Regions from separate parts of the Streptomyces sp. AHU1 genome, predicted to be linked through region 1. Evidence: riboswitches for the same ligand, from Rfam matches in the RefSeq annotation. Region 1 holds a riboswitch; each other region holds the start of a gene.
What was found. Region 1 has a riboswitch for cobalamin ahead of ACICHK_RS26430 (ribonucleoside-diphosphate reductase subunit alpha). Riboswitches for the same ligand answer to the same signal wherever they lie in the genome.

Region 1 (5,066 bases):
TGTGGTGATCGCCCTCTGTCTGCTCGCGCCCTTCGTGGCGATGCTGTGGGTCGGCTCCTACACGAAGACCGACCCGGCGTTCATCGGTGTCCCGTTCTTCTACTGGTACCAACTGCTGTGGGTACCCCTCTCCACCCTGCTGACGGTGATCGCCCACCAGTTGTGGCGGCGTGACCAGCGGGCCCGCACCTCCGCGAAGGAGGGTGTGGAAGCATGAAAGACGGTGTGAACGGCGTCGCTCTGGGCGTCTTCATCTTCTTCTTCCTGGCCGTCACGGTCATGGGCTTCCTGGCCGCGCGCTGGCGCAGGGCCGCCGACGAGCACACGCTCGACGAATGGGGCCTGGGCGGACGGTCGTTCGGCACCTGGGTGACCTGGTTCCTGCTCGGCGGCGACCTCTACACGGCGTACACCTTCGTCGCCGTACCCGCGGCGATCTACGCGGCGGGCGCGGCCGGCTTCTTCGCCGTGCCGTACACGATCCTGGTCTACCCGCTGATCTTCACCTTCCTGCCCCGCCTGTGGTCGGTCTCCCACCGGCACGGCTATGTGACGACCTCGGACTTCGTGCGCGGCCGCTTCGGCTCCAAGGGCCTGTCCCTCGCCGTGGCCGTCACCGGCATCCTCGCCACCATGCCGTACATCGCGCTCCAACTCGTCGGCATCCAGGCCGTGCTGGACGTGATGGGCGTGGGCGGCGGCGACTCCTCCAACTGGTTCGTCAAGGACCTGCCGCTCCTCATCGCCTTCGGCGTGCTGGCCGCGTACACCTACTCCTCGGGCCTGCGGGCCCCCGCTCTGATCGCGTTCGTGAAGGACACCCTGATCTACATCGTGATCGCGGTGGCCGTCATCTACATCCCGATCAAACTGGGCGGCTTCGACGAGATCTTCAAGGCGGCGAGCGCCAAGTACACGGCCGCGGGCGCCGGCGGGCTCGTCCCCGCCGAGGCGGGCCAGTGGACGTACGCCACCCTCGCGCTCGGTTCGGCGCTGGCGCTGTTCATGTACCCGCACTCGGTCACCGCGACGCTGTCCAGCCGCAGCCGGGAGGTGATCCGCCGCAACACCACGATCCTGCCGCTGTACTCGCTGATGCTGGGCCTGCTCGCCCTGCTCGGGTTCATGGCGATCGCGGCCGGGGTGAAGGTCACCAACGGCCAGCTCGCGATCCCCCAGCTCTTCGAGAACATGTTCCCCGACTGGTTCGCGGGCGTCGCCTTCGCCGCCATCGGCATCGGCGCGCTCGTCCCGGCGGCCATCATGTCGATCGCGGCCGCGAACCTCTTCACCCGCAACATCTACAAGGACTTCATCAACCCGGCCGCCACCCCGCGGCAGGAGACCAGGGTCTCCAAGCTGGTCTCGCTCCTGGTGAAGGTGGGCGCGCTGGTCTTCGTCCTGACCATGGACAAGACCGTCGCGATCAACTTCCAGCTGCTGGGCGGCATCTGGATCCTGCAGACCTTCCCCTCGCTGGTCGGCGGCCTGTTCACCCGCTGGTTCCACCGCTGGGCGCTGCTGGGCGGCTGGGCGGTCGGCATGCTCTACGGCACGATCGCCGCCTACGGGGTGGCCTCGCCGACCCAGAAGCACTTCGGCGGCAGCTCGAAGGAGATCCCCGGCATCGGGGAGATCGGCTACATCGGCCTGACGGCGTTCGTCCTGAACGTGGCCGTGGCCGTCGTCCTCACCTTCGCCCTCAGGGCGTTCAAGGCCCCGGAGGGCGTGGACGAGACCTCTCCCGGGGACTACACGGCCGACGCGGGCGACCCGGGAGTCCAGACGGAACTCCCGCCGGCCACGGCGGAGGCGAGCCACTAGGGGGCACGCCACCAGGGCCCACGGGCCGACGGGACGGGTCCCCGCGACAGCCGTGAACGACGGGCCGCCGGTGAAAAACCGGCGGCCCGTCGGCGCCCCGGCCGGACACACCGGAAAGCCGGGTATCCGGAGCCCGACGACATCCGTTTGCTCACCTACGAGTTGACGCTCCGGCACACTCCGTAGCGCTCTCGGACGCCCAACGGACACAACATGTGGGGGCAGTCCCGGAGCCCGGCACAAGATGTATGCTCATGGTCGCTGTCGCCGCAGGGGAATCCGGTGCGAATCCGGAACTGTCCCGCAACGGTGTACTTGTGCGTGTTCGCGTCTGCGTGTGCCCGTACTCGCGTCAGTCCGAGGACCTGCCGACAGCGCGCCCCGGCCGTCCGGCCCGGGTGCCGACGACGTCCGGGCCTCGCGGAATGGGCCGGTGGACGCGGTGTGTGCTGCCCGAAAGCGCTCCCGTGTGCCCCGCGCCCGCCGCGAAGCCCCGTGCCGAGCGAGGGAGAGCCCCAGTGACCATCGCGCCAGCCGATCCGGCTTCAGTGACCGCGCAGCAGGCCCCGGTGGAGACCGACGGTCCCGGAACCGCGCTGCTGCGGACCCTGACGGATCTGACCGCCGACCTCCCCGACGCCGACCCCGGCCGGGTCGCCGCCGCGGCGCTGCGCGGCCGGTCCGCCCGCGCCGACGAGGCCGAGCTGCGCGAACTGGCCACCGAGGCGGCCGCGGGTCTCATCTCCGAGGACCCCGCCTACTCCCGGCTGGCCGCCCGTCTGCTCGCGATCACGATCGCCGCCGAGGCCGCCTCCCAGGGCGTCACCACCTTCTCCGAGTCGGTCGCCGTCGGCCACCGCGAGGGCCTGATCGCCGACCGCACGGCCGCGTTCGTGCGGCTGCACACGGCCCGCCTCGACGCGCTGATCGACGCCGAGGGCGACGACCGCTTCGGCTACTTCGGGCTGCGCACGCTGCACAGCCGCTATCTGCTCCGGCACCCGATCACCCGCAAGGTCGTCGAGACGCCCCAGCACTTCATGCTCCGGGTGGCCTCCGGTCTCGCGGAGGACGACACCGTCCGCTCCGTGGACGAGGTCGCCGCGCTCTACCGGCTCATGAGCCGCCTCGACTACCTCCCCTCCTCCCCCACCCTCTTCAACTCCGGTACGCGGCACCCCCAGATGTCGTCCTGCTACCTCCTCGACTCCCCGCTGGACGAGCTGGACTCCATCTACGACCGCTACCACCAGGTGGCGCGGCTGTCGAAGCACGCGGGCGGCATCGGGCTGTCGTACTCCCGCATCCGCTCGCGCGGTTCGCTGATCCGCGGCACCAACGGGCACTCCAACGGCATCGTCCCGTTCCTGAAGACGCTCGACGCCTCGGTCGCCGCGGTGAACCAGGGCGGTCGGCGCAAGGGCGCGGCCGCGGTCTACCTGGAGACCTGGCACTCCGACATCGAGGAGTTCCTGGAGCTGCGCGACAACACCGGTGAGGACGCCCGGCGTACGCACAACCTGAACCTCGCGCACTGGATCCCGGACGAGTTCATGCGCCGCGTGAACGCGGACGGCGTCTGGTCGCTGTTCTCCCCCGCCGACGTGCCGGAACTGGTCGACCTGTGGGGCGACGAGTTCGACGCCGCCTACCGCAAGGCCGAGGAGGCGGGCCTGGCCAGGAAGACCATCCCGGCCCGCGACCTCTACGGCCGCATGATGCGCACCCTCGCGCAGACCGGCAACGGCTGGATGACCTTCAAGGACGCCGCCAACCGCACCGCCAACCAGACGGCGGAGCCGGGCCACACCGTCCACTCCTCGAACCTGTGCACCGAGATCCTGGAGGTCACGGACGACGGGGAGACGGCGGTCTGCAACCTGGGCTCGGTCAACCTCGGCGCGTTCGTGACCGGCGGGGACATCGACTGGGAGCGGCTGGACCAGACCGTGCGCACCGCGGTGACCTTCCTCGACCGCGTGGTGGACATCAACTTCTACCCGACCGAGCAGGCGGGCCGCTCCAACGCCAAGTGGCGTCCGGTCGGCCTCGGCGCGATGGGTCTGCAGGACGTCTTCTTCAAGCTGCGGATGCCGTTCGACTCGCCCGAGGCGCGCGCCCTGTCCACCCGGATCGCCGAGCGGATCATGCTCGCCTCCTACGAGGCCTCCGCGGACCTCGCCGAGCGCAACGGACCGCTCCCGGCCTGGGAGAAGACCCGTACCGCCCGCGGTGTGCTGCACCCGGACCACTTCGACGTCGAGCTGAACTGGCCGGAGCGCTGGGCGGCCCTGCGGGAGCGGATCGCCGAGGTCGGCATGCGCAACTCGCTGCTGCTCGCGATCGCGCCGACCGCCACCATCGCGTCCATCGCGGGCGTGTACGAGTGCATCGAGCCGCAGGTGTCGAACCTGTTCAAGCGCGAGACGCTCTCCGGCGAGTTCCTCCAGGTCAACTCGTACCTGGTGGCCGAGCTGAAGGAGCTCGGCGTGTGGGACGCGCAGACCCGTGAGGCGCTGCGCGAGTCCAACGGCTCGGTCCAGGGCTTCACCTGGGTCCCGCAGGAGGTCCGCGACCTGTACCGCACGGCGTGGGAGATCCCGCAGCGCGGTCTGATCGACATGGCCGCCGCCCGCACCCCGTTCCTCGACCAGGCCCAGTCGCTGAACCTGTTCCTGGAGACACCGACCATCGGCAAGCTCTCCTCGATGTACGCGTACGCCTGGAAGGCGGGCCTGAAGACGACGTACTACCTGCGGTCCCGCCCGGCGACGCGCATCGCCCGCGCGGCCCAGGCGCAGGCGCGGCCCGAGACCACCGTCCCCGTCCAGCAGGCGGCCGACCCCGACGCCGTCGCCTGCTCCCTGGAAAACCCCGAGTCCTGCGAGGCGTGCCAGTAATGAGCGACACCAACACCGAGAAGAACCTCCTGGACCCGGGCTTCGAACTCACCCTGCGTCCCATGCGCTACCCGGACTTCTACGAGCGCTACCGGGACGCGATCAAGAACACCTGGACCGTCGAGGAGGTCGACCTCCACTCGGACGTCGCCGACCTCGCGAAGCTGACGCCGGGTGAGCAGCACATGATCGGCCGGCTGGTCGCGTTCTTCGCGACGGGCGACTCGATCGTGGCGAACAACCTGGTGCTGACGCTGTACAAGCACATCAACTCCCCCGAGGCGCGGCTGTACCTGAGCCGTCAGCTCTTCGAGGAGGCCGTGCACGTCCAGTTCTATCTGA
Region 2 (5,066 bases), 2.1 Mb from region 1:
TTCGAGGTACTTCACCCTCGACAGCTCCACGGACCCCGTGTCGTGGCCGGCATACGGCAGGTCACCTTCACGCACTCCGGCCGCCCGCGCCGGGGACCCGCGCGAACACGGGCTCCCGCCCGCTTGCGCCATTCCGCACGGGGTAGTCGATCACCCCTGGGCAGAACCTCACGCGCGGGGTCACCCCCGCGGCCGGAGCACCCCGTGACGCCCTGACCGACATCGGAAGGAGGGCACCGCTCGTGGTGAAAAGCCGTGCCGTCGCCCGGACCGGGCATCCGAGGCACGAGCGCCGCGGTGAAGCGCGGCTGCCCGCCGCGGCAGCCACGCTCATCGCCATCGCCCTGTACGTGGCACTTCCCCAGCAGCTCCTCGTCGCCCCCCGCTACGTGCTGCCGGCCCTGGAGCTCCTGCTGCTGGTGCCGCTCATCGCCATCAACCCCAGGAGGCTCACCCGGCAGACCAAGGTCTTCCGGTTCCTGTCGCTGACCCTCGTCCTGCTCATCGCCACCGGCAACCTCACCGCTCTCGGCGTCCTCATCCACCAGATGGTCCACGCCGAGGTGAAGGACGGGCGCTCCTTGCTGCTCGCGGCGCTGCAGGTGTGGCTGACGAACATCATCGCCTTCGGACTCGCGTACTGGGAACTCGATCGGGGCGGCCCCGTCGTGCGCACCCAGGCCCCCCGCGGCGACCTGCCCCTGGCCGACTTCCGGTTCTCGCAGGACGAGAACGACGACGCGGTGGAGGAGGTCGCCGACGGCGCCAGCAAAACCTCCGACTGGGTGCCGACCCTCGTGGACTACCTCTACATCTCGGTGACCAACTCGACGGCCTTCAGCCCGACGGACACGATGCCCCTCTCCGCTCGCGCGAAGCTCCTGATGAGCATCCAGAGCGTGGCCGCGCTCCTCACGTCCCTGCTGGTCATCGCCCGGGCGGTCAGCATCCTCCACTGAACGCCCGGGTGCGGGACCGGCCGGCCCGAGCAGGGTGCGCGGGCCTCAGGAATCCGTCGCGCGCCGAGGCGGGGTGAAGGTGTACAGGTCGAGGATGTCCGGCGGCGGTGCCACTCCCGGGCCTCCGGCGCGCACCCACGTCACGATGTCCTCGGTCGCGTCCGGGTCGTTGACGAGTCCGAGCCAGACCGGCCGTGCTCCCGCGGCCCGGCCCGCGGCGGACGGCTGCACGACGACGACGTTGGCCTGGTCGCACACGTCGAGGCACTCGGAGATACGCACCGGTACGTCCGCGCGCAGTCGCGCGGTCTGTACGGCGTGGTCCACTCCGGTCACCTTGGGACTGCCGCAGCAGCAGTCCCGGCAGACGACGACCCGGCACGGCACGGCGCCGCCCGCCCGCACGGGTTCTCCCGGTGTCTCTTCCAACGGCGTCTCGGGCACGGCGTGCCACTCCCCTCCCGGGGAGATCCGCCCCGGTGTCGTTCGAGGAGGCGACCGCGTGAGTCTCCTGGCTCCCGGGTCTTGGCCTGCTCCGCCTTCCCACCCCGGTCGGGGCGGTGGCCTGCCGGAGCTCACTCACCGGTCACAGTGGCGGGACCGCGCCGGATTCACACCGGCTTCCTCGTACCGCCGTCGCCTTATGTCGCCGGTCATCATCTCATCCGGCGACCTCGGCCCCGTGCCGCGTACGCCCCCGGGCGTCCACGCGCGTGACCTTCGCCACGGCAAGGTCAATACTGGGGGTGACAGCCCTCTCACCGACTCGCGTCCCATCACCTCACCCCATACACCTGACAGTCCGTCACTGAAACCGGGAGGTACCCATGAAGATGCTCATCAACGTGGCGGAGACGGTGGTGGCGGACGCGCTGCGGGGCATGGCGGCGGCCCATCCGGAACTGACGGTGGACGTCGACAACCGTGTGATCGTGCGCAGGGACGCCCCGGTCGCGGGAAGGGTGGGTCTCGTCTCCGGCGGCGGGTCCGGGCACGAGCCGCTGCACGGCGGATTCGTGGGCCCGGGGATGCTGTCGGCCGCGTGCCCGGGCGAGGTGTTCACGTCCCCGGTCCCGGACCAGATGCTGCGGGCGGCGGCCGCCGTGGACAGCGGCGCGGGCGTGCTGTTCATCGTGAAGAACTACACCGGAGACGTCCTCAACTTCGACATGGCGGCGGAGCTGGCCGAGGACGAGGGCATCCGCGTCGCCAAGGTCCTCGTCGACGACGACGTGGCCGTCACCGACAGCCTGTACACCGCCGGGCGGCGCGGCACGGGCGCGACGCTGTTCGTGGAGAAGATCGCGGGCGCCGCCGCCGAGGAGGGCGCGCCCCTGGAGGCGGTCGAGGCACTGGCCCGGAAGGTCAACGAGAACTCCCGCAGTTTCGGTGTGGCGCTCAGCGCCTGCACGACTCCGGCCAAGGGCAGCCCGACGTTCGACCTGCCGGCCGGGGAGCTCGAGCTCGGGGTCGGCATCCACGGCGAGCCGGGCCGGGAGCGGCGCGCGATGATGACGTCGCACGAGATCGCCGACTTCGCGGTGCACGCCGTCCTGGACGACCTCGCACCGCGCAATCCGGTGCTGCTCCTCGTCAACGGCATGGGCGCCACTCCCCTGCTGGAGCTGTACGGCTTCAACGCGGAGGTGCAGCGGGTGCTGGCCGAACGCGGCATCCCCGTGGCACGCACCCTGGTCGGCAACTACGTCACCTCCCTCGACATGGCGGGCGCCTCGGTGACCCTGTGCCAGGTGGACGAGGAACTGCTGCGGCTGTGGGACGCGCCGGTGAAGACGCCGGGGCTCCGCTGGGGCGTGTGAACCCGGTCGGTGTCGGTGGCCGGGTGCCGCCCGGCACCCGGCCACCGACCGACACCAGGCCGACTTCCGTACCACGCAAGGAGATTCCGTGCTGAACGCCGATTTCTTCCGCCGCTGGATGACCGTGACCGCCGCGTCGGTGGACCGTGAGGCGGAGCGGCTCACCGAGCTGGACTCGCCCATCGGTGACGCCGACCACGGCAGCAATCTGCAGCGCGGATTCACCGCCGTGACCGCCGCCCTGGAGAAGGACGCTCCGGACACTCCCGGTGCCGTACTCGCGCTCGCCGGAAGGCAGTTGATCTCGACGGTCGGCGGCGCGTCCGGGCCGCTGTACGGCACCCTGCTGCGCCGGACCGGCAAGGCGCTCGGGGACGCCCCCGAGGTCACCGGGGAACAGCTCACGGACGCGCTGCGCACGGGCGTCGACGCGGTCATGGCACTGGGCGGAGCCGCGCCCGGCGACAAGACCATGATCGACGCCCTGGTGCCCGCGGTCGACGCGCTCGCCGAGTCGTTCGCCGCGGCGAAGTCCGCGGCCGAGGAGGGTGCCGTGGCGACGACACCGCTGCAGGCCCGCAAGGGCCGGGCGAGTTATCTGGGCGAGCGCAGCATCGGGCACCAGGACCCGGGCGCCACGTCCTCGGCACTGCTGATCGCGGCACTCGTGGAGGCGGCCGGTGAGTGACACCGGGGAACGGTTCGTGGGCATCGTGCTGGTCTCGCACAGCGCCGCCGTCGCCGCGTCCGTCGCCGAACTGGCCACGGGCCTGGCCGGTGGCGGCACGCTCGCTCCCGTCGCGCCGGCGGGCGGCACCCTGGACGGAGGACTCGGTACCAGCGCGGACGTGATCGCCGCCGCCGCGGCCTCCGTGGACCGCGGCGCCGGGGTCGCCGTACTCACCGACCTGGGCAGTGCCGTGCTCACCGTCAAGGCTCTGCTCGCCGAGGGCGACGAACTCCCGGACGGCACACGGCTGGTGGACGCCCCCTTTGTCGAGGGAGCGGTGGCCGCGGTCGTCACGGCCTCGGCGGGCGCCGACCTCGCCGCGGTGGAGGCGGCGGCAGCGGAGGCGTACACCTACCGGAAGGTCTGAGGACCGGCGGGCGCGGGACCCGGGGCCGCGGGAGCGCTCCGCCCGAGCGCCGGGACGTACGGGATCCGGCAAGCGCGGGGGCCGGGGTCAGGCGATTCCGTCCGCCGCGACGATCAGGGCCGAGCGGATGGTGCCCGCCAGCTCCGCCCGGGCCGTCGCGGGATCGGGCTCCGCTTCGTCGGTGTGCCACGCGTAGTGCTCGACCGCCGCGCGCAGCGCCGCGTTGAGCATGGCTGCCTGGATCTCCGAGCGCAGGTCGACGGCGCCCAGCCCGGCGCGGTCGGCGAGCGCGCGGGCGAACGCCGGCTCGGCCTCGTCATGGGCCTGGAGCCAGACGGCACGCAGTCCCGGCTCGGTACGGGTGAGCCTCAGCAGCGTGCGGACCCTCGGCGGCTCCGGCATCGCCATCGTCCCCTCGCCGTTCGTGGACACCTGCTCCAGGGCGTCCTCCAGGGGAGCGCCCACGGGCCAGGCCCGCAGCGCCGCGGCGATCGCGTCGATGCCCGCCGCGAACAGCGGGCTCACACAGCTCTCCTTGCCCGGGAAATAGCGCCACAGGGTCCGCGTGGACAGGCCGACGGCCCGGGCGATCTGGTCCCCGGTGGTGGCGGTCACGCCCTGGGTCACGAAGAGTTCCACAGCGGCGCGGGCGATCTCCAGCCGGATCTCGGCCCTGCGTTCGTCGGTGAGCGGCGGCCGTCCGGTACGGCCCCGAGCCGGACCGGGGCGTTCGCCGATCGCGCCGTCCGGCACTGATGACTCCTCGGTTCCCGGTTCCGTCCGCGGATGCTGCCCAGGGCTGCGGTGATCCTAGCCATCTCCGCACCGCTCCGAGGACTTTCCGTCCCCTGGCGGCGACGAGCCGCACCGCGGTGGAGCGGTCCGGCGGGGTGGACGGGCCGGTGAGCCCACGGTCCGCCGGCCTCAGCCGTCCCCCAGGAGCTTCCGGGTCAGCCGCTCCCCCTCCGCCGCCGCGGCGCCGTGGTCCTGGACGGGCGACACCCGGGCGTTCTTGAACACGAGGTAGGTCACCCCGGAAGGCGCGCCGCCGCCGCGGGGATCCGGGCGGACACCGAGCCCCGCGGCCGTGGCGTACGAGGCCTCGCCGATGATGTCCTGCGGGCCGACGTCACCGACGACGGCGTACTGGACGCGGTCGCGGTAGATCACGGCCGCCACCGAGCCGGGCC
Region 3 (5,066 bases), 2.1 Mb from region 1:
ACACTCCCCTCCAGTCCGTGCCGACGGTTCGGTGCCGACTGTCCCGCTTTTGTGCCGACTGAAAAGCCTCGTCACACGGGCCTAGCGCCGCACCCGGGGCATCCCCAGTCCGATCCACGAGATGATCTCCCGCTGGATCTCGTTGTTGCCGCCGCCGAAGGTGAAGATCACGGCCGATCGGTAGCCGCGTTCGAGTTCGCCGTGCAGGACGGCGCCGGCGGAGCCCTCCTTGAGGACACCGGGGGCCGCCACGATCTCCATCAGCCAGGCGTACGCGTCCCGGCGCGCCTCGGAGCCGTACACCTTGACGGCGGAGGCGTCCTGCGGGGTGAGCGTGCCCTCCTGGACGGCGTTCACCATGCGCCAGTTGAGGAGTTTCATGGCGTCCAGCCTGGTGTGCGTGCGGGCGAGGAGGCGGCGCACCCAGGGGAGGTCGACGACGCGGCGGCCATCGGCGAGCTTGGTCTCCGTCGCCCAGCGCTGGACGTCGTGCAGGGCGCGGATGGCCATGGTGCCGTGCGCGGCGAGGGTGACGCGCTCGTGGTTGAGCTGGTTGGTGATCAGCCGCCAGCCCTTGTTCTCCTCGCCGACCCGGCGCGTGGCGGGGACCTTGATGTTCTCGTAGTAGCTGGCGGTGGTGTCGTGCGAGGCGAGCGTGTTGATGACGGTGCACGAATAGCCGGGGTCGGAGGTCGGCACGAGGAGCATGGTGATGCCCTTGTGCGGCGGGGCGTCCGGATCGGTGCGGACCGCGAGCCACACCCAGTCGGCCGTGTCACCGTTGGTCGTCCAGATCTTCTGGCCGTCGACCGTGTAGTGGCCGGTCTCCTCGTCGCCCTCCCGTACGGCCCTGGTCCGGAGCGCGGCGAGGTCGGTCCCGGCGCCCGGCTCGCTGTAGCCGATCGCGAAGTCGATCTCGCCGGAGAGGATCTTCGGCAGGAAGTACGCCTTCTGCTCCTCCGTACCGAACCGCATGATCGTCGGCCCCACGGTGTTGAGCGCCATCAGCGGCAGCGGCACCCCGGCCTGAGCCGCCTCGTCGAAGAAGATGAACTGCTCCATCGGGGTCAGGCCCCGCCCGCCGTATTCCTCTGGCCAGCCGACCCCGAGCCAGCCGTCCGCGCCGAGCCGCCTGATCGTCTCGCGGTAGAAGCGCTTCTGCGCCGCCGGGTCGCCGTGGCGCGCGTAGGCGTTGTCCGGCACCAACTCGGCGAAGTAGAGACGAAGTTCGGTCCGCAACCGCTGCTGCTCCGGCGTGTATTCGAGATGCACGGCGCCTCCTGCCTCCCGGGCCCGACCTGACGGCGCACACCGTAGAACGTGTTCCAGAAATTGGGAATGCCGATGACACGGGCGCCGCCTGGACGCGCGTCGGGGCCAAGGGGTGCGGGCGGGCCGCCGGCCGCGAGGGGCGTGCGCGCACACGCGAGGGGCGGTGTCCGGTCACCCGGGCACCGCCCCTCGTGCGGGCCGGGTTCCCCCGGCCGTCGCGGAATGCCGTCGCTCGTACGCCCCCGTGGCCGTCAGTGGCAGGGGAAGCCGAGCAGGTGTCGGGCGTCGTGGACCCATTCGTGGACGTTCTCGCCGGAGACCAGGGAGGTGGCGCCCTGTTCGGCACCGACGAAGTAGAGCAGGACCAGCATCAGGACACCGAAGAACGCCGCCCAGGGGACGATCGCGCCGATCGGCAGCTTGGCGGGAACGGCGGTGGGCGTGACGGTCGGCTGGACGACGGACTGCGCCATGGGGCAGAACCTCCTGGGGAACTCGCGTCCCATCTCGGTGGTGCACGGGACGACGGCCACGGGTCTGACTCACCCGCGTCCGTCACCCCTGGCCGGAGTGGCGTGCGCCGGGCTCACAGTGGCGCGACCGTGCCGGAATTCCACCGGGCTTCCGTCGAACCGTCGTCAATATCCACGCGACCGTACCGCGAAGCCTCACCCCGGCCAAGGGCGCACGCCCCCGGCGTACTGTGAGAATGACGGTATGACCACCCGGATGTTCTTGGTTTCAGCGGCGATCGGCGAGGCACTGCGCGAGGCCCGCTTCGACGACGGGAGTCCGCTGGACGCCTCGGGCCTGCGAGCCGCCCGGACGGCGGCCGAAGCGGGTGCCGTTCCGGCCGGCGGGCGGCTGTGGGTCTCCCCCACCGTGAGGTGCCGGCAGACCGCCGAGGCACTCGGGCTTCAAGACGGCCTCGAGACGGCGGAGTTGGCCCCTCTGGACGTGGGCCGCTGGCGCGGGGCGACGCTCGCCGAGGTGGGCGCGAAGGAGCCGGAGGCAGTGGCGCGGTGGCTCGCCGATCCGGTGTCGGCGCCGCACGACGGCGAGTCGGTGCGGGAGTTCTGCGACCGGGTGGCGGAACACCTCGACACGGCGGCCGAGTTCAGCGGACGGACCGTCGCCGTGGTGGAGCCCGAGGTCGTACGGGCCCTGGTGGTACGGGCGCTGGGGGCACCGGAGTCGGCGTTCTGGCGGGTGGACGTGCCGCCGCTCACCGTCACGGAGCTGAGCGGGCGCGCGGGGCGCTGGAACGTCCGCGCCGGACGCCCGCTCGTCTGACCGGCCCGCTCCGGGCGGCGCGCGACCTCATCGCAGCGTGGCGATGAAGTCCGAGCACGACCGGGCGCAGTCACGGCAGTTCTGCGCGGCGGCCTCCGCCCCGGGACATTCGTCGAACGCCTCGGCGCACTCCAGGCAGACGTCACGACACCACTCCAGCCGGGCGCGGAGCTCCCGGTCGCTCAGCCCCGGATGACGGGACAGCACCTGGCAGGTCGCCTCGCACACCTCCGCGCAGAGAATGCCCGAACGCCGCGCGGTCTCCTGCTTCTTCGGCCCGCCGGGATCCATGAGGCTCGCGCGCAGCGTGGAGGTCCTGGCGCATTCGGCACAGGCCCGGGCGCACTCGAAGCGGTCCTCCAGGTACCGGAACAGCTCCTGCTGTGAAGGCGTCGTCGTCACGAACAGGCGGGTAGCCGGAGGGAGTCGGTTCAAACGGCGCGAGGCCGGGCCTCAGGCGCCGGCCGCCTCCCGGGAGATCTGCTCGAACTGCGCCCCCATGGCCTCGGAGAGCGCCTGCGCCGCCGACAACGGGCGGACCATCACCATGAGTTCGTCGATGCGTCCGTCCTCGTCGAAGTGCAGGAAGTCGCAGCCGTTGATCTCCTTGTCGCCCACCTTGGCCGTGAAGACCAGCGCGTGGTCACGGCCGTCGGCCCCGGCGATCTCACGGACGTAGCGGAAGTCGCTGAAGACGCGCCAGACGCCGCGCAGGATGGCCGCGGTGATCGGCTTGCCCGGGTAGGGCTTGAAGGCGACGGGGCTGGTGAACACGACGTCGTCGGCCAGCAGCTCCTCGACCGCGTCGAGGTCTCCGGCCTCCACGGCCTTGCGGAAGGAGTTCATCGCACCCATCTCCTCTACTCAATTAATTGATTAAGTGCAGATAAGATTAGTCCTGTGGGCAGGGGCCGTCTAGCCTTGCGGGATGGCATTGCGCAACGCGGTACTGGCCGCGCTCCTGGAGGGCGAGGCGTCGGGCTACGACCTGGCCAAGGGGTTCGACGCCTCGGTGGCCAACTTCTGGATGGCGACCCCGCAACAGCTGTACCGGGAACTCGACCGGATGGAGTCCGAGGGGCTCATCGAGGCCCGGGTGGTGCAGCAGGAACGCCGGCCCAACAAGCGGCTCTTCTCGCTGACCGCGGCGGGGCTCGAAGCACTGGCCTCCTTCACCTCGGGACCCGCGAAACCCACCGCGATCCGCGACGAGCTGATGGTCAAGGTGTACGCGCTCGACATGGGGGACGCCGACGCCGTCCGGGTGGCGATCACCGAGCGGCTGGAGGGGGCGCGCGCCAAGCTGGCGCACTACGAGCGGATCGGCGCCCGCCTGCTCGACGGGCGCGCCGAGGACGAGTACCTCGCCTCGGCCGAGCGCGTCGGCCCGTATCTCACCCTCCTGGGGGGACGCGCCTTCGAGCGGGCCATCATCGACTGGGCGGAACGGGCGCTGCTGGTCCTGGAACAACGGGCGTCCGCCACCCGCTGAAGGCCGCGTGTCCGCATTAGCCTGGTCGCGGGCGGTACCGGTTTCGGCCCGTTCCGGCGCGGTCCGGTTCGATCCGGCCGGGTTCGGCCCGGTGCGTTTCGGGTCCGGTCGGCCCGGCGCGTTTCGGGTCCGGTCGGCCCGGCGCGCTTCGGGTCGGAGCGGCCGGCACGAAGGAGGGCGGTCATGGTGCGTGCGCTCGGTGTCGCTGTCGTGGGGTTCGGCTGGATGGGACGGGTGCACACACAGGCGTACGCCCGCGTCCTCCACCACTTCCCGCGGCTCTCCCTGCGTCCCGAACCGGTCGCCGTCGCCGACGAGGTGCCCGGCCGGGCCGAGGAGGCCGCCGCGCGGTACGGTTTCGCGACCGCCGTACGCGACTGGCGGGAGATCGCCGCCGATCCCCGGGTCGAGGCCGTGAGCATCACCGCGCCGAACTTCCTGCACCGTGAGATCGGTGTGGCCATGGCCGGGGCCGGCAAGCACATCTGGATCGAGAAGCCGGTGGGACTGACCGCCGACGACGCCCGGGCGGTGTCGAGTGCGGTGGCCGAGGCCGGGGTACGGGGCACGGTCGGCTTCAACTACCGGGGCGCCCCCGCCGTCGTGGCGGCCCGCGAGCTGATCGTCTCCGGTGGGATCGGTGACGTCACCCACGTGCGCATCCGCCTCTTCAGCGACTACGCGGCCCATCCCGAAGGTGCGCTGACCTGGCGCTACGAACGGGAGCGGGGCGGCAGCGGCGTCCTCGGGGACCTGGCCTCGCACGGTGTCGACCTGGCCCGTTTCCTGCTGGGCGAGATCGAGGCGCTGGCGGCGGACACCGCGGTCTTCGTGCCGCTGCGGGCCCGTCCGGCCGGCGCGACCGCGGGTCACGCGCGCGCGTCGGGCGGCGAGCCGGCGCCCGTGGAGAACGAGGACTACGTCAACTGTCTGCTGCGCTTCGTCTCCGGCGCGCGCGGCGTCCTGGAGGCGTGCCGGGTCTCGGTGGGCGAGCAGAACAACTACGGGT
Region 4 (5,066 bases), 2.5 Mb from region 1:
GTCGCAGGACTACGGCGAGCAGATCGACGACATCCTCGCGCTGCTCGCGGGCACCTACCGCTCGCCGGACGGCGTCGAGGCGCACGTCGTCCCCGGGGAGGGTGCCGACCTGGAGGTGTGGATCCTGGGCAGCAGCGGCGGACAGAGCGCCGAAGCGGCCGGCCGGGGCGGGCTCCGGTTCGCCGCGAACTACCACGTCAGTCCGGCCACCGTGCTGGAGGCGGTGGAGGGCTACCGCGCCGCGTTCCAGCCCTCCGACGTCCTCGACAAGCCGTACGTCAGCGTGTCCGCGGACGTCGTCGTCGCCGAGGACGACGAGAAGGCCCGCGAACTCGCCACGGGATACGGCCTCTGGGTCCGCAGCATCCGCACGGCCGAGGGGGCCATCGAGTTCCCCACCCCGGACGAGGCGCGCGCCCACGTCTGGTCGGACGCCGACCGGACGCTCGTCCAGGACCGCCTCGACACTCAGTTCGTCGGCTCCCCGCAGCGGGTGGCCGACCAGTTGGCGCAGCTCCAGGAGGCCACCGGAGCCGACGAACTGCTCGTCACCACGATCACCCACGGACACGCGGACCGGGTGCGGTCGTACGAGCTGCTGGCCGAGGAGTGGCGCACACGGTGACCCACCGCCTCTGCCGGACGTCCCTCGCCCGGGGACCGCCGACCAGGACGGGAACCCGGACACCACCGGTGTGTACGGTGGCGGGAAGATCGCCGTGACCGGCGAACCGGCCGGACCGTGGAAGGAACCACCGAGATCATGCGCGTCATCGTGGCCCGTCGGCCGGCGGAGGTGTCCGGATGAACGGCACCGGGACATCGGGCGCCGGGGATCCCGTCCTGCTGCGCACCGAGGGACGGGCCGCCCGTCTCACCCTCAACCGGCCCAGGGCCCTCAACGCCCTGAACCACGAGATGGTGCGCCGGATCGACGGGGCGCTCACCGCCTGGGAACACGACCCGGCCGTCGAGACCGTCGTCGTCACCGGCGCCGGGGAACGCGGACTGTGCGCGGGCGGCGACATCCGGGTCGTCCACGACGACGCGCGCGACGGGGACGGCACCGCGTCCGCCGCCTTCTGGCGGGACGAGTACCGCCTCAACGCCCGTATCGCCCGCTATCCCAAGCCGTACGTGGCGGTCATGGACGGCATCGTCATGGGCGGCGGCGTCGGCGTCTCCGCGCACGGCAGCGTCCGGATCGTCACCGAACGCTCGCGGATCGCCATGCCCGAGACCGGCATCGGTTTCGTCCCCGACGTCGGCGGCACCCGTCTGCTCGGCCTCGCCCCGGGCGAACTCGGCACCCACCTCGCCCTGACGGGCGCCTCGATCGGCGCCGGGGACGCGCTGCTGTGCGGCCTCGCCGACCACTACGTGCCCTCCGCCTCGCTCCCGCGACTGCTGTCCGACCTCGCCGACCGGCCCGTGGCGGAGGCCCTGGCCGCGCACGAGCGGCCCGCGCCCCCGGCGGAACTCGCGGAGCGGCGCGGATGGATCGACGCCTGCTACGAGGCCGACACGGTCGAGGAGATCGTCCAGCGGCTGCTCGCGGCCGGTGACCCGTCCGCCAAGGAGACGGCGGAGATCCTCCTCGGCAACTCGCCCACCGCCCTGAAGGTCACGCTGGCCGCCCTGCGCCGCGCCCGGCGGCTCGGCTCGCTGGAGCGCGTCCTGGACCAGGAGTACCGCGTGTCCTGCGCGGCCCTGTCCGCCCCCGACCTGGTGGAGGGCGTCCGGGCCCAGATCATCGACAAGGACCGCGAGCCGCGCTGGTCCCCGGCCACGCTCGCCGAGGTCACCGACGCCGACGTCGAGCGCTTCTTCGCCCCGCTCGGCGAGCGTGAACTCGGCCTGTCCGACGGGGCCTTCCGGTCGTCGTGAGGACCCGTCACCTGGGACGAGAGGAAGATCACCCCGGTCGGCGCGGTCTTGGCCAGGTACGCGGCACGCGGTACGGTCGGTCCGATATCGATGACGTCAAGACGGAAGCCGGCGGAAATCCGGCACGGTCGCGCCACTGTGAGCGAGACGCCCCAGCCACGCTGGGCGCCCCGTGAGTCAGACCCGTAGGCGGCATCCTGTGCACCACCGAGATGGGACGCGAACTCCCGAGGAGGTCCTGCCATGGCGCAGACCGTCGCCCAGCCGACAGCCACCACCCCCGCCATCCCCGCCAAGCTGCCGATCGGTGCGATCGCCCCCTGGGCGGTCTTCTTCGGCATCCTGATGCTGGTCCTGCTGTACTTCGTCGGCGCCGAGCAGGGCGCCACCTCCGTCGTCTCCGGCGAGGACGTCCACGAGTGGGTGCACGACGCCCGCCACCTGCTCGGCTTCCCCTGCCACTGACCCGAGGGGACCGCGCACACCCATGAACTCCGCAACGGTAAGAAATCTCCTCGTGCGGGGCATGCTCGCCGGCCTCGCGGCCGGTGTACTCGCCCTGGTCGTCGCCTACTTCCTCGGTGAACCGAGCGTCGACAGCGCCATCGGCCTCGAGGAGGCCCACGCCCACACCCACGAGCACGGGCACGAGGTCGAACTCGTCTCCCGGAGCCTGCAGTCCACCGCGGGCCTGGCCACCGGCGTCCTGGTCTACGGCGTCTCCTTCGGCGGCATCGCCGCGCTCGCCTACTGCTTCGCACTGGGCCGCGTGGGCCGCTTCGGACCGCGCGCGACCGCGCTCCTGCTGTCCGGGACCGCGCTGCTGGCCGTGTACGTCGTGCCGTTCCTGAAGTACCCGGCCAACCCGCCGGCGGTCGGCGACGCCGACACCATCGGCAAGCGGACCGCCCTGTACTTCCTGATGATGGTCCTCAGCGTGCTCCTCGCGGTGGGCGCCGTCATCCTCGGCAAGCGCCTCGCGCCGACCCTCGGCACCTGGTACGCCACCGTCACCGCGGTGGCCGCCTTCGCCGTCGTGATCGGACTCGCCTACCAGTTCCTGCCCGTGGTCAACGAGGTCCCGGGAGGCTTCCCGGCCACCCTGCTGTGGCGGTTCAGGCTCTCCGCACTGGCCATCCAGACCGTCCTGTGGGGTGGATTCGGCCTGGTCTTCGGCGAGTTGGCCGAACGCATGCTCAACCCCCGGCCCGCCGGGGCACCTTCGGGCCGGTCGGTCCCGGCCGCGAACTGAACCCTCCGGCACCGACGCCACAGGCCCCCGGATCACTCCGGGGGCCTGTGGCGTTCGCGCGGTCCACCGCGGATATGAGCGGTGGCAGGGCTCCGACCTGCCCCGCCACCGCCGTCCAGGTCAGCGGCCCTCGCCGCCGAACACCTCCAGGATGCGCTCCGCCGCGAGCGTCGCCGTCAAGTCGCCCTCGCGGACCTGCCGTTCGAGCTCGGGGGCGAGAGCCCGTACGGCCCGGTCGGCGTGCAGCCGGCCGAGCAGTTCGTCCCGGACCATGTTCCAGGTCCAGTCCACCTGCTGGTCACGGCGCTTCTCGGCGAGGGCGCCGGTCGAGTCGAGCAGCGTCCGGTGCTGTTCCAGACGGTCCCAGAGGGTGTCCAGACCGGCCGACTCGCGGGCGCTGCAACTCAGCACCGGCGGCGTCCAGACGGCGTCCTTGCCGTGCATCAGCCGCAGCGCGCCCGCCAGTTCACGCGCCGCCGACTTCGCGTCGCGCTCGTGCGGACCGTCCGCCTTGTTGACCGCGATCACGTCCGCCAGCTCCAGGACGCCCTTCTTGATGCCCTGCAACTGGTCCCCGGTACGCGCCAGCGTGAGCAGCAGGAAGGAGTCGACCATGTTCGCGACCGCGGTCTCCGACTGACCGACACCGACCGTTTCCACCAGCACCACGTCGTAGCCGGCCGCCTCCATCACCACGATCGACTCGCGGGTCGCCTTCGCCACCCCGCCGAGCGTCCCGGCGGTGGGGGAGGGGCGGATGAACGCGGCCGGGTCCACGGCGAGCCGCTCCATCCGGGTCTTGTCACCCAGGATGGAGCCGCCCGTACGGCTGGAGGACGGGTCGACGGCGAGCACCGCCACCCGGTGCCCGAGCGAGGTCAGCATCGTGCCGAACGCGTCGATGAAGGTCGACTTGCCCACGCCCGGCACCCCGCTGACACCGATCCGCCGGGCCTTCCCGCTGTGCGGGAGCAGCTCGGTCAGCAACTCCTGCGCCAGCGCCCGGTGCTGGGGCCGGGTGGACTCGACGAGCGTGATGGCGCGGGCGACCAGCGCCCGCTTCCCGTCGAGCACACCCTTGACATAGGTGTCGAGTTCGATCACAGGTCGTGCCCGAGGTCGGCAGAGAGCCGCTGGACGAGGTCGTACGCCGCGTCCGGGATCACCGTCCCCGGCGGGAAGACCGCCGCCGCGCCCATCTCCAGCAGCGTCGGCACGTCCTGCGGCGGGATGACCCCGCCGACCACGATCATGATGTCCTCACGCCCCTCCGCCGCCAGCTCCTCGCGCAGCGCCGGTACGAGGGTGAGGTGTCCGGCGGCCAGCGACGAGACGCCCACGATGTGCACGTCCGCCTCGACCGCCTGCCGGGCCACCTCGCCCGGCGTCTGGAACAGCGGGCCCACGTCGACGTCGAAGCCGAGGTCGGCGAAGGCGGTCGCGATCACCTTCTGGCCGCGGTCGTGGCCGTCCTGGCCCATCTTGGCGACCAGGATGCGCGGGCGCCGGCCCTCGGCCTCCTCGAACGCGTCCACCAGCGCGCGGGTCCGGTCCACGGAAGGGGACTCCCCTGCCTCGTTGCGGTACACCCCGGAGATCGTACGGATCTGGCCGGCGTGCCGGCCGTAGACCTTCTCCAGGGCGTCGGAGATCTCGCCGACGGTGGCCTTCGCGCGGGCCGCGCGCACCGCCAGCTCCAGCAGGTTGCCCTCACCGGCGGCCGCCCGCGTCAGATCCTCCAGCGCGGCCTGCACCTCCTGGCCGTCGCGCTCGGCCCGCAGCCGGCGCAGCTTCTCGATCTGCTGCGCGCGCACGGAGGAGTTGTCGACCTTGAGCACGTCGATCTGCTCGTCGGACTCCACGCGGTACTTGTTGACGCCGATGACCGGCTGGCGGCCGGAGTCGATGCGGGCCTGGGTGCGGGCCG

Region 2: linked by a shared signal. The riboswitch ahead of ACICHK_RS35180 ((2Fe-2S) ferredoxin domain-containing protein) and the one ahead of ACICHK_RS26430 (ribonucleoside-diphosphate reductase subunit alpha) in region 1 are both predicted to bind cobalamin.
Region 3: linked by a shared signal. The riboswitch ahead of ACICHK_RS35265 (CbtB-domain containing protein) and the one ahead of ACICHK_RS26430 (ribonucleoside-diphosphate reductase subunit alpha) in region 1 are both predicted to bind cobalamin.
Region 4: linked by a shared signal. The riboswitch ahead of ACICHK_RS37080 (CbtB-domain containing protein) and the one ahead of ACICHK_RS26430 (ribonucleoside-diphosphate reductase subunit alpha) in region 1 are both predicted to bind cobalamin.

Annotation. Positions count from the first base shown of each region.
Region 1 covers NZ_CP174283.1:5,897,970-5,903,035, reverse strand. The annotation lists gene ACICHK_RS26440 (DUF3311 domain-containing protein) at 1-217, shown strand, start outside; gene mctP (monocarboxylate uptake permease MctP) at 214-1,824, shown strand; cobalamin riboswitch at 2,063-2,212, shown strand; gene ACICHK_RS26430 (ribonucleoside-diphosphate reductase subunit alpha) at 2,343-4,724, shown strand; gene ACICHK_RS26425 (ribonucleotide-diphosphate reductase subunit beta) at 4,724-5,066, shown strand, end outside.
Region 2 covers NZ_CP174283.1:7,954,152-7,959,217, reverse strand. The annotation lists gene ACICHK_RS35185 (hypothetical protein) at 243-959, shown strand; gene ACICHK_RS35180 ((2Fe-2S) ferredoxin domain-containing protein) at 1,005-1,403, opposite strand; cobalamin riboswitch at 1,464-1,588, opposite strand; gene dhaK (dihydroxyacetone kinase subunit DhaK) at 1,787-2,779, shown strand; gene dhaL (dihydroxyacetone kinase subunit DhaL) at 2,868-3,467, shown strand; gene ACICHK_RS35165 (PTS fructose transporter subunit IIA) at 3,460-3,876, shown strand; gene ACICHK_RS35160 (TetR/AcrR family transcriptional regulator) at 3,964-4,629, opposite strand; gene ACICHK_RS35155 (glycoside hydrolase family 75 protein) at 4,801-5,066, opposite strand, start outside.
Region 3 covers NZ_CP174283.1:7,972,319-7,977,384, reverse strand. The annotation lists gene ACICHK_RS35270 (acyl-CoA dehydrogenase family protein) at 82-1,272, opposite strand; gene ACICHK_RS35265 (CbtB-domain containing protein) at 1,524-1,745, opposite strand; cobalamin riboswitch at 1,783-1,944, opposite strand; gene ACICHK_RS35260 (histidine phosphatase family protein) at 1,990-2,565, shown strand; gene ACICHK_RS35255 (ferredoxin) at 2,593-2,967, opposite strand; gene ACICHK_RS35250 (nuclear transport factor 2 family protein) at 3,019-3,411, opposite strand; gene ACICHK_RS35245 (PadR family transcriptional regulator) at 3,494-4,057, shown strand; gene ACICHK_RS35240 (Gfo/Idh/MocA family protein) at 4,241-5,066, shown strand, end outside.
Region 4 covers NZ_CP174283.1:8,394,614-8,399,679, forward strand. The annotation lists gene ACICHK_RS37070 (LLM class flavin-dependent oxidoreductase) at 1-625, shown strand, start outside; gene ACICHK_RS37075 (enoyl-CoA hydratase/isomerase family protein) at 805-1,887, shown strand; cobalamin riboswitch at 1,944-2,090, shown strand; gene ACICHK_RS37080 (CbtB-domain containing protein) at 2,131-2,352, shown strand; gene ACICHK_RS37085 (CbtA family protein) at 2,375-3,139, shown strand; gene meaB (methylmalonyl Co-A mutase-associated GTPase MeaB) at 3,260-4,243, opposite strand; gene scpA (methylmalonyl-CoA mutase) at 4,240-5,066, opposite strand, start outside.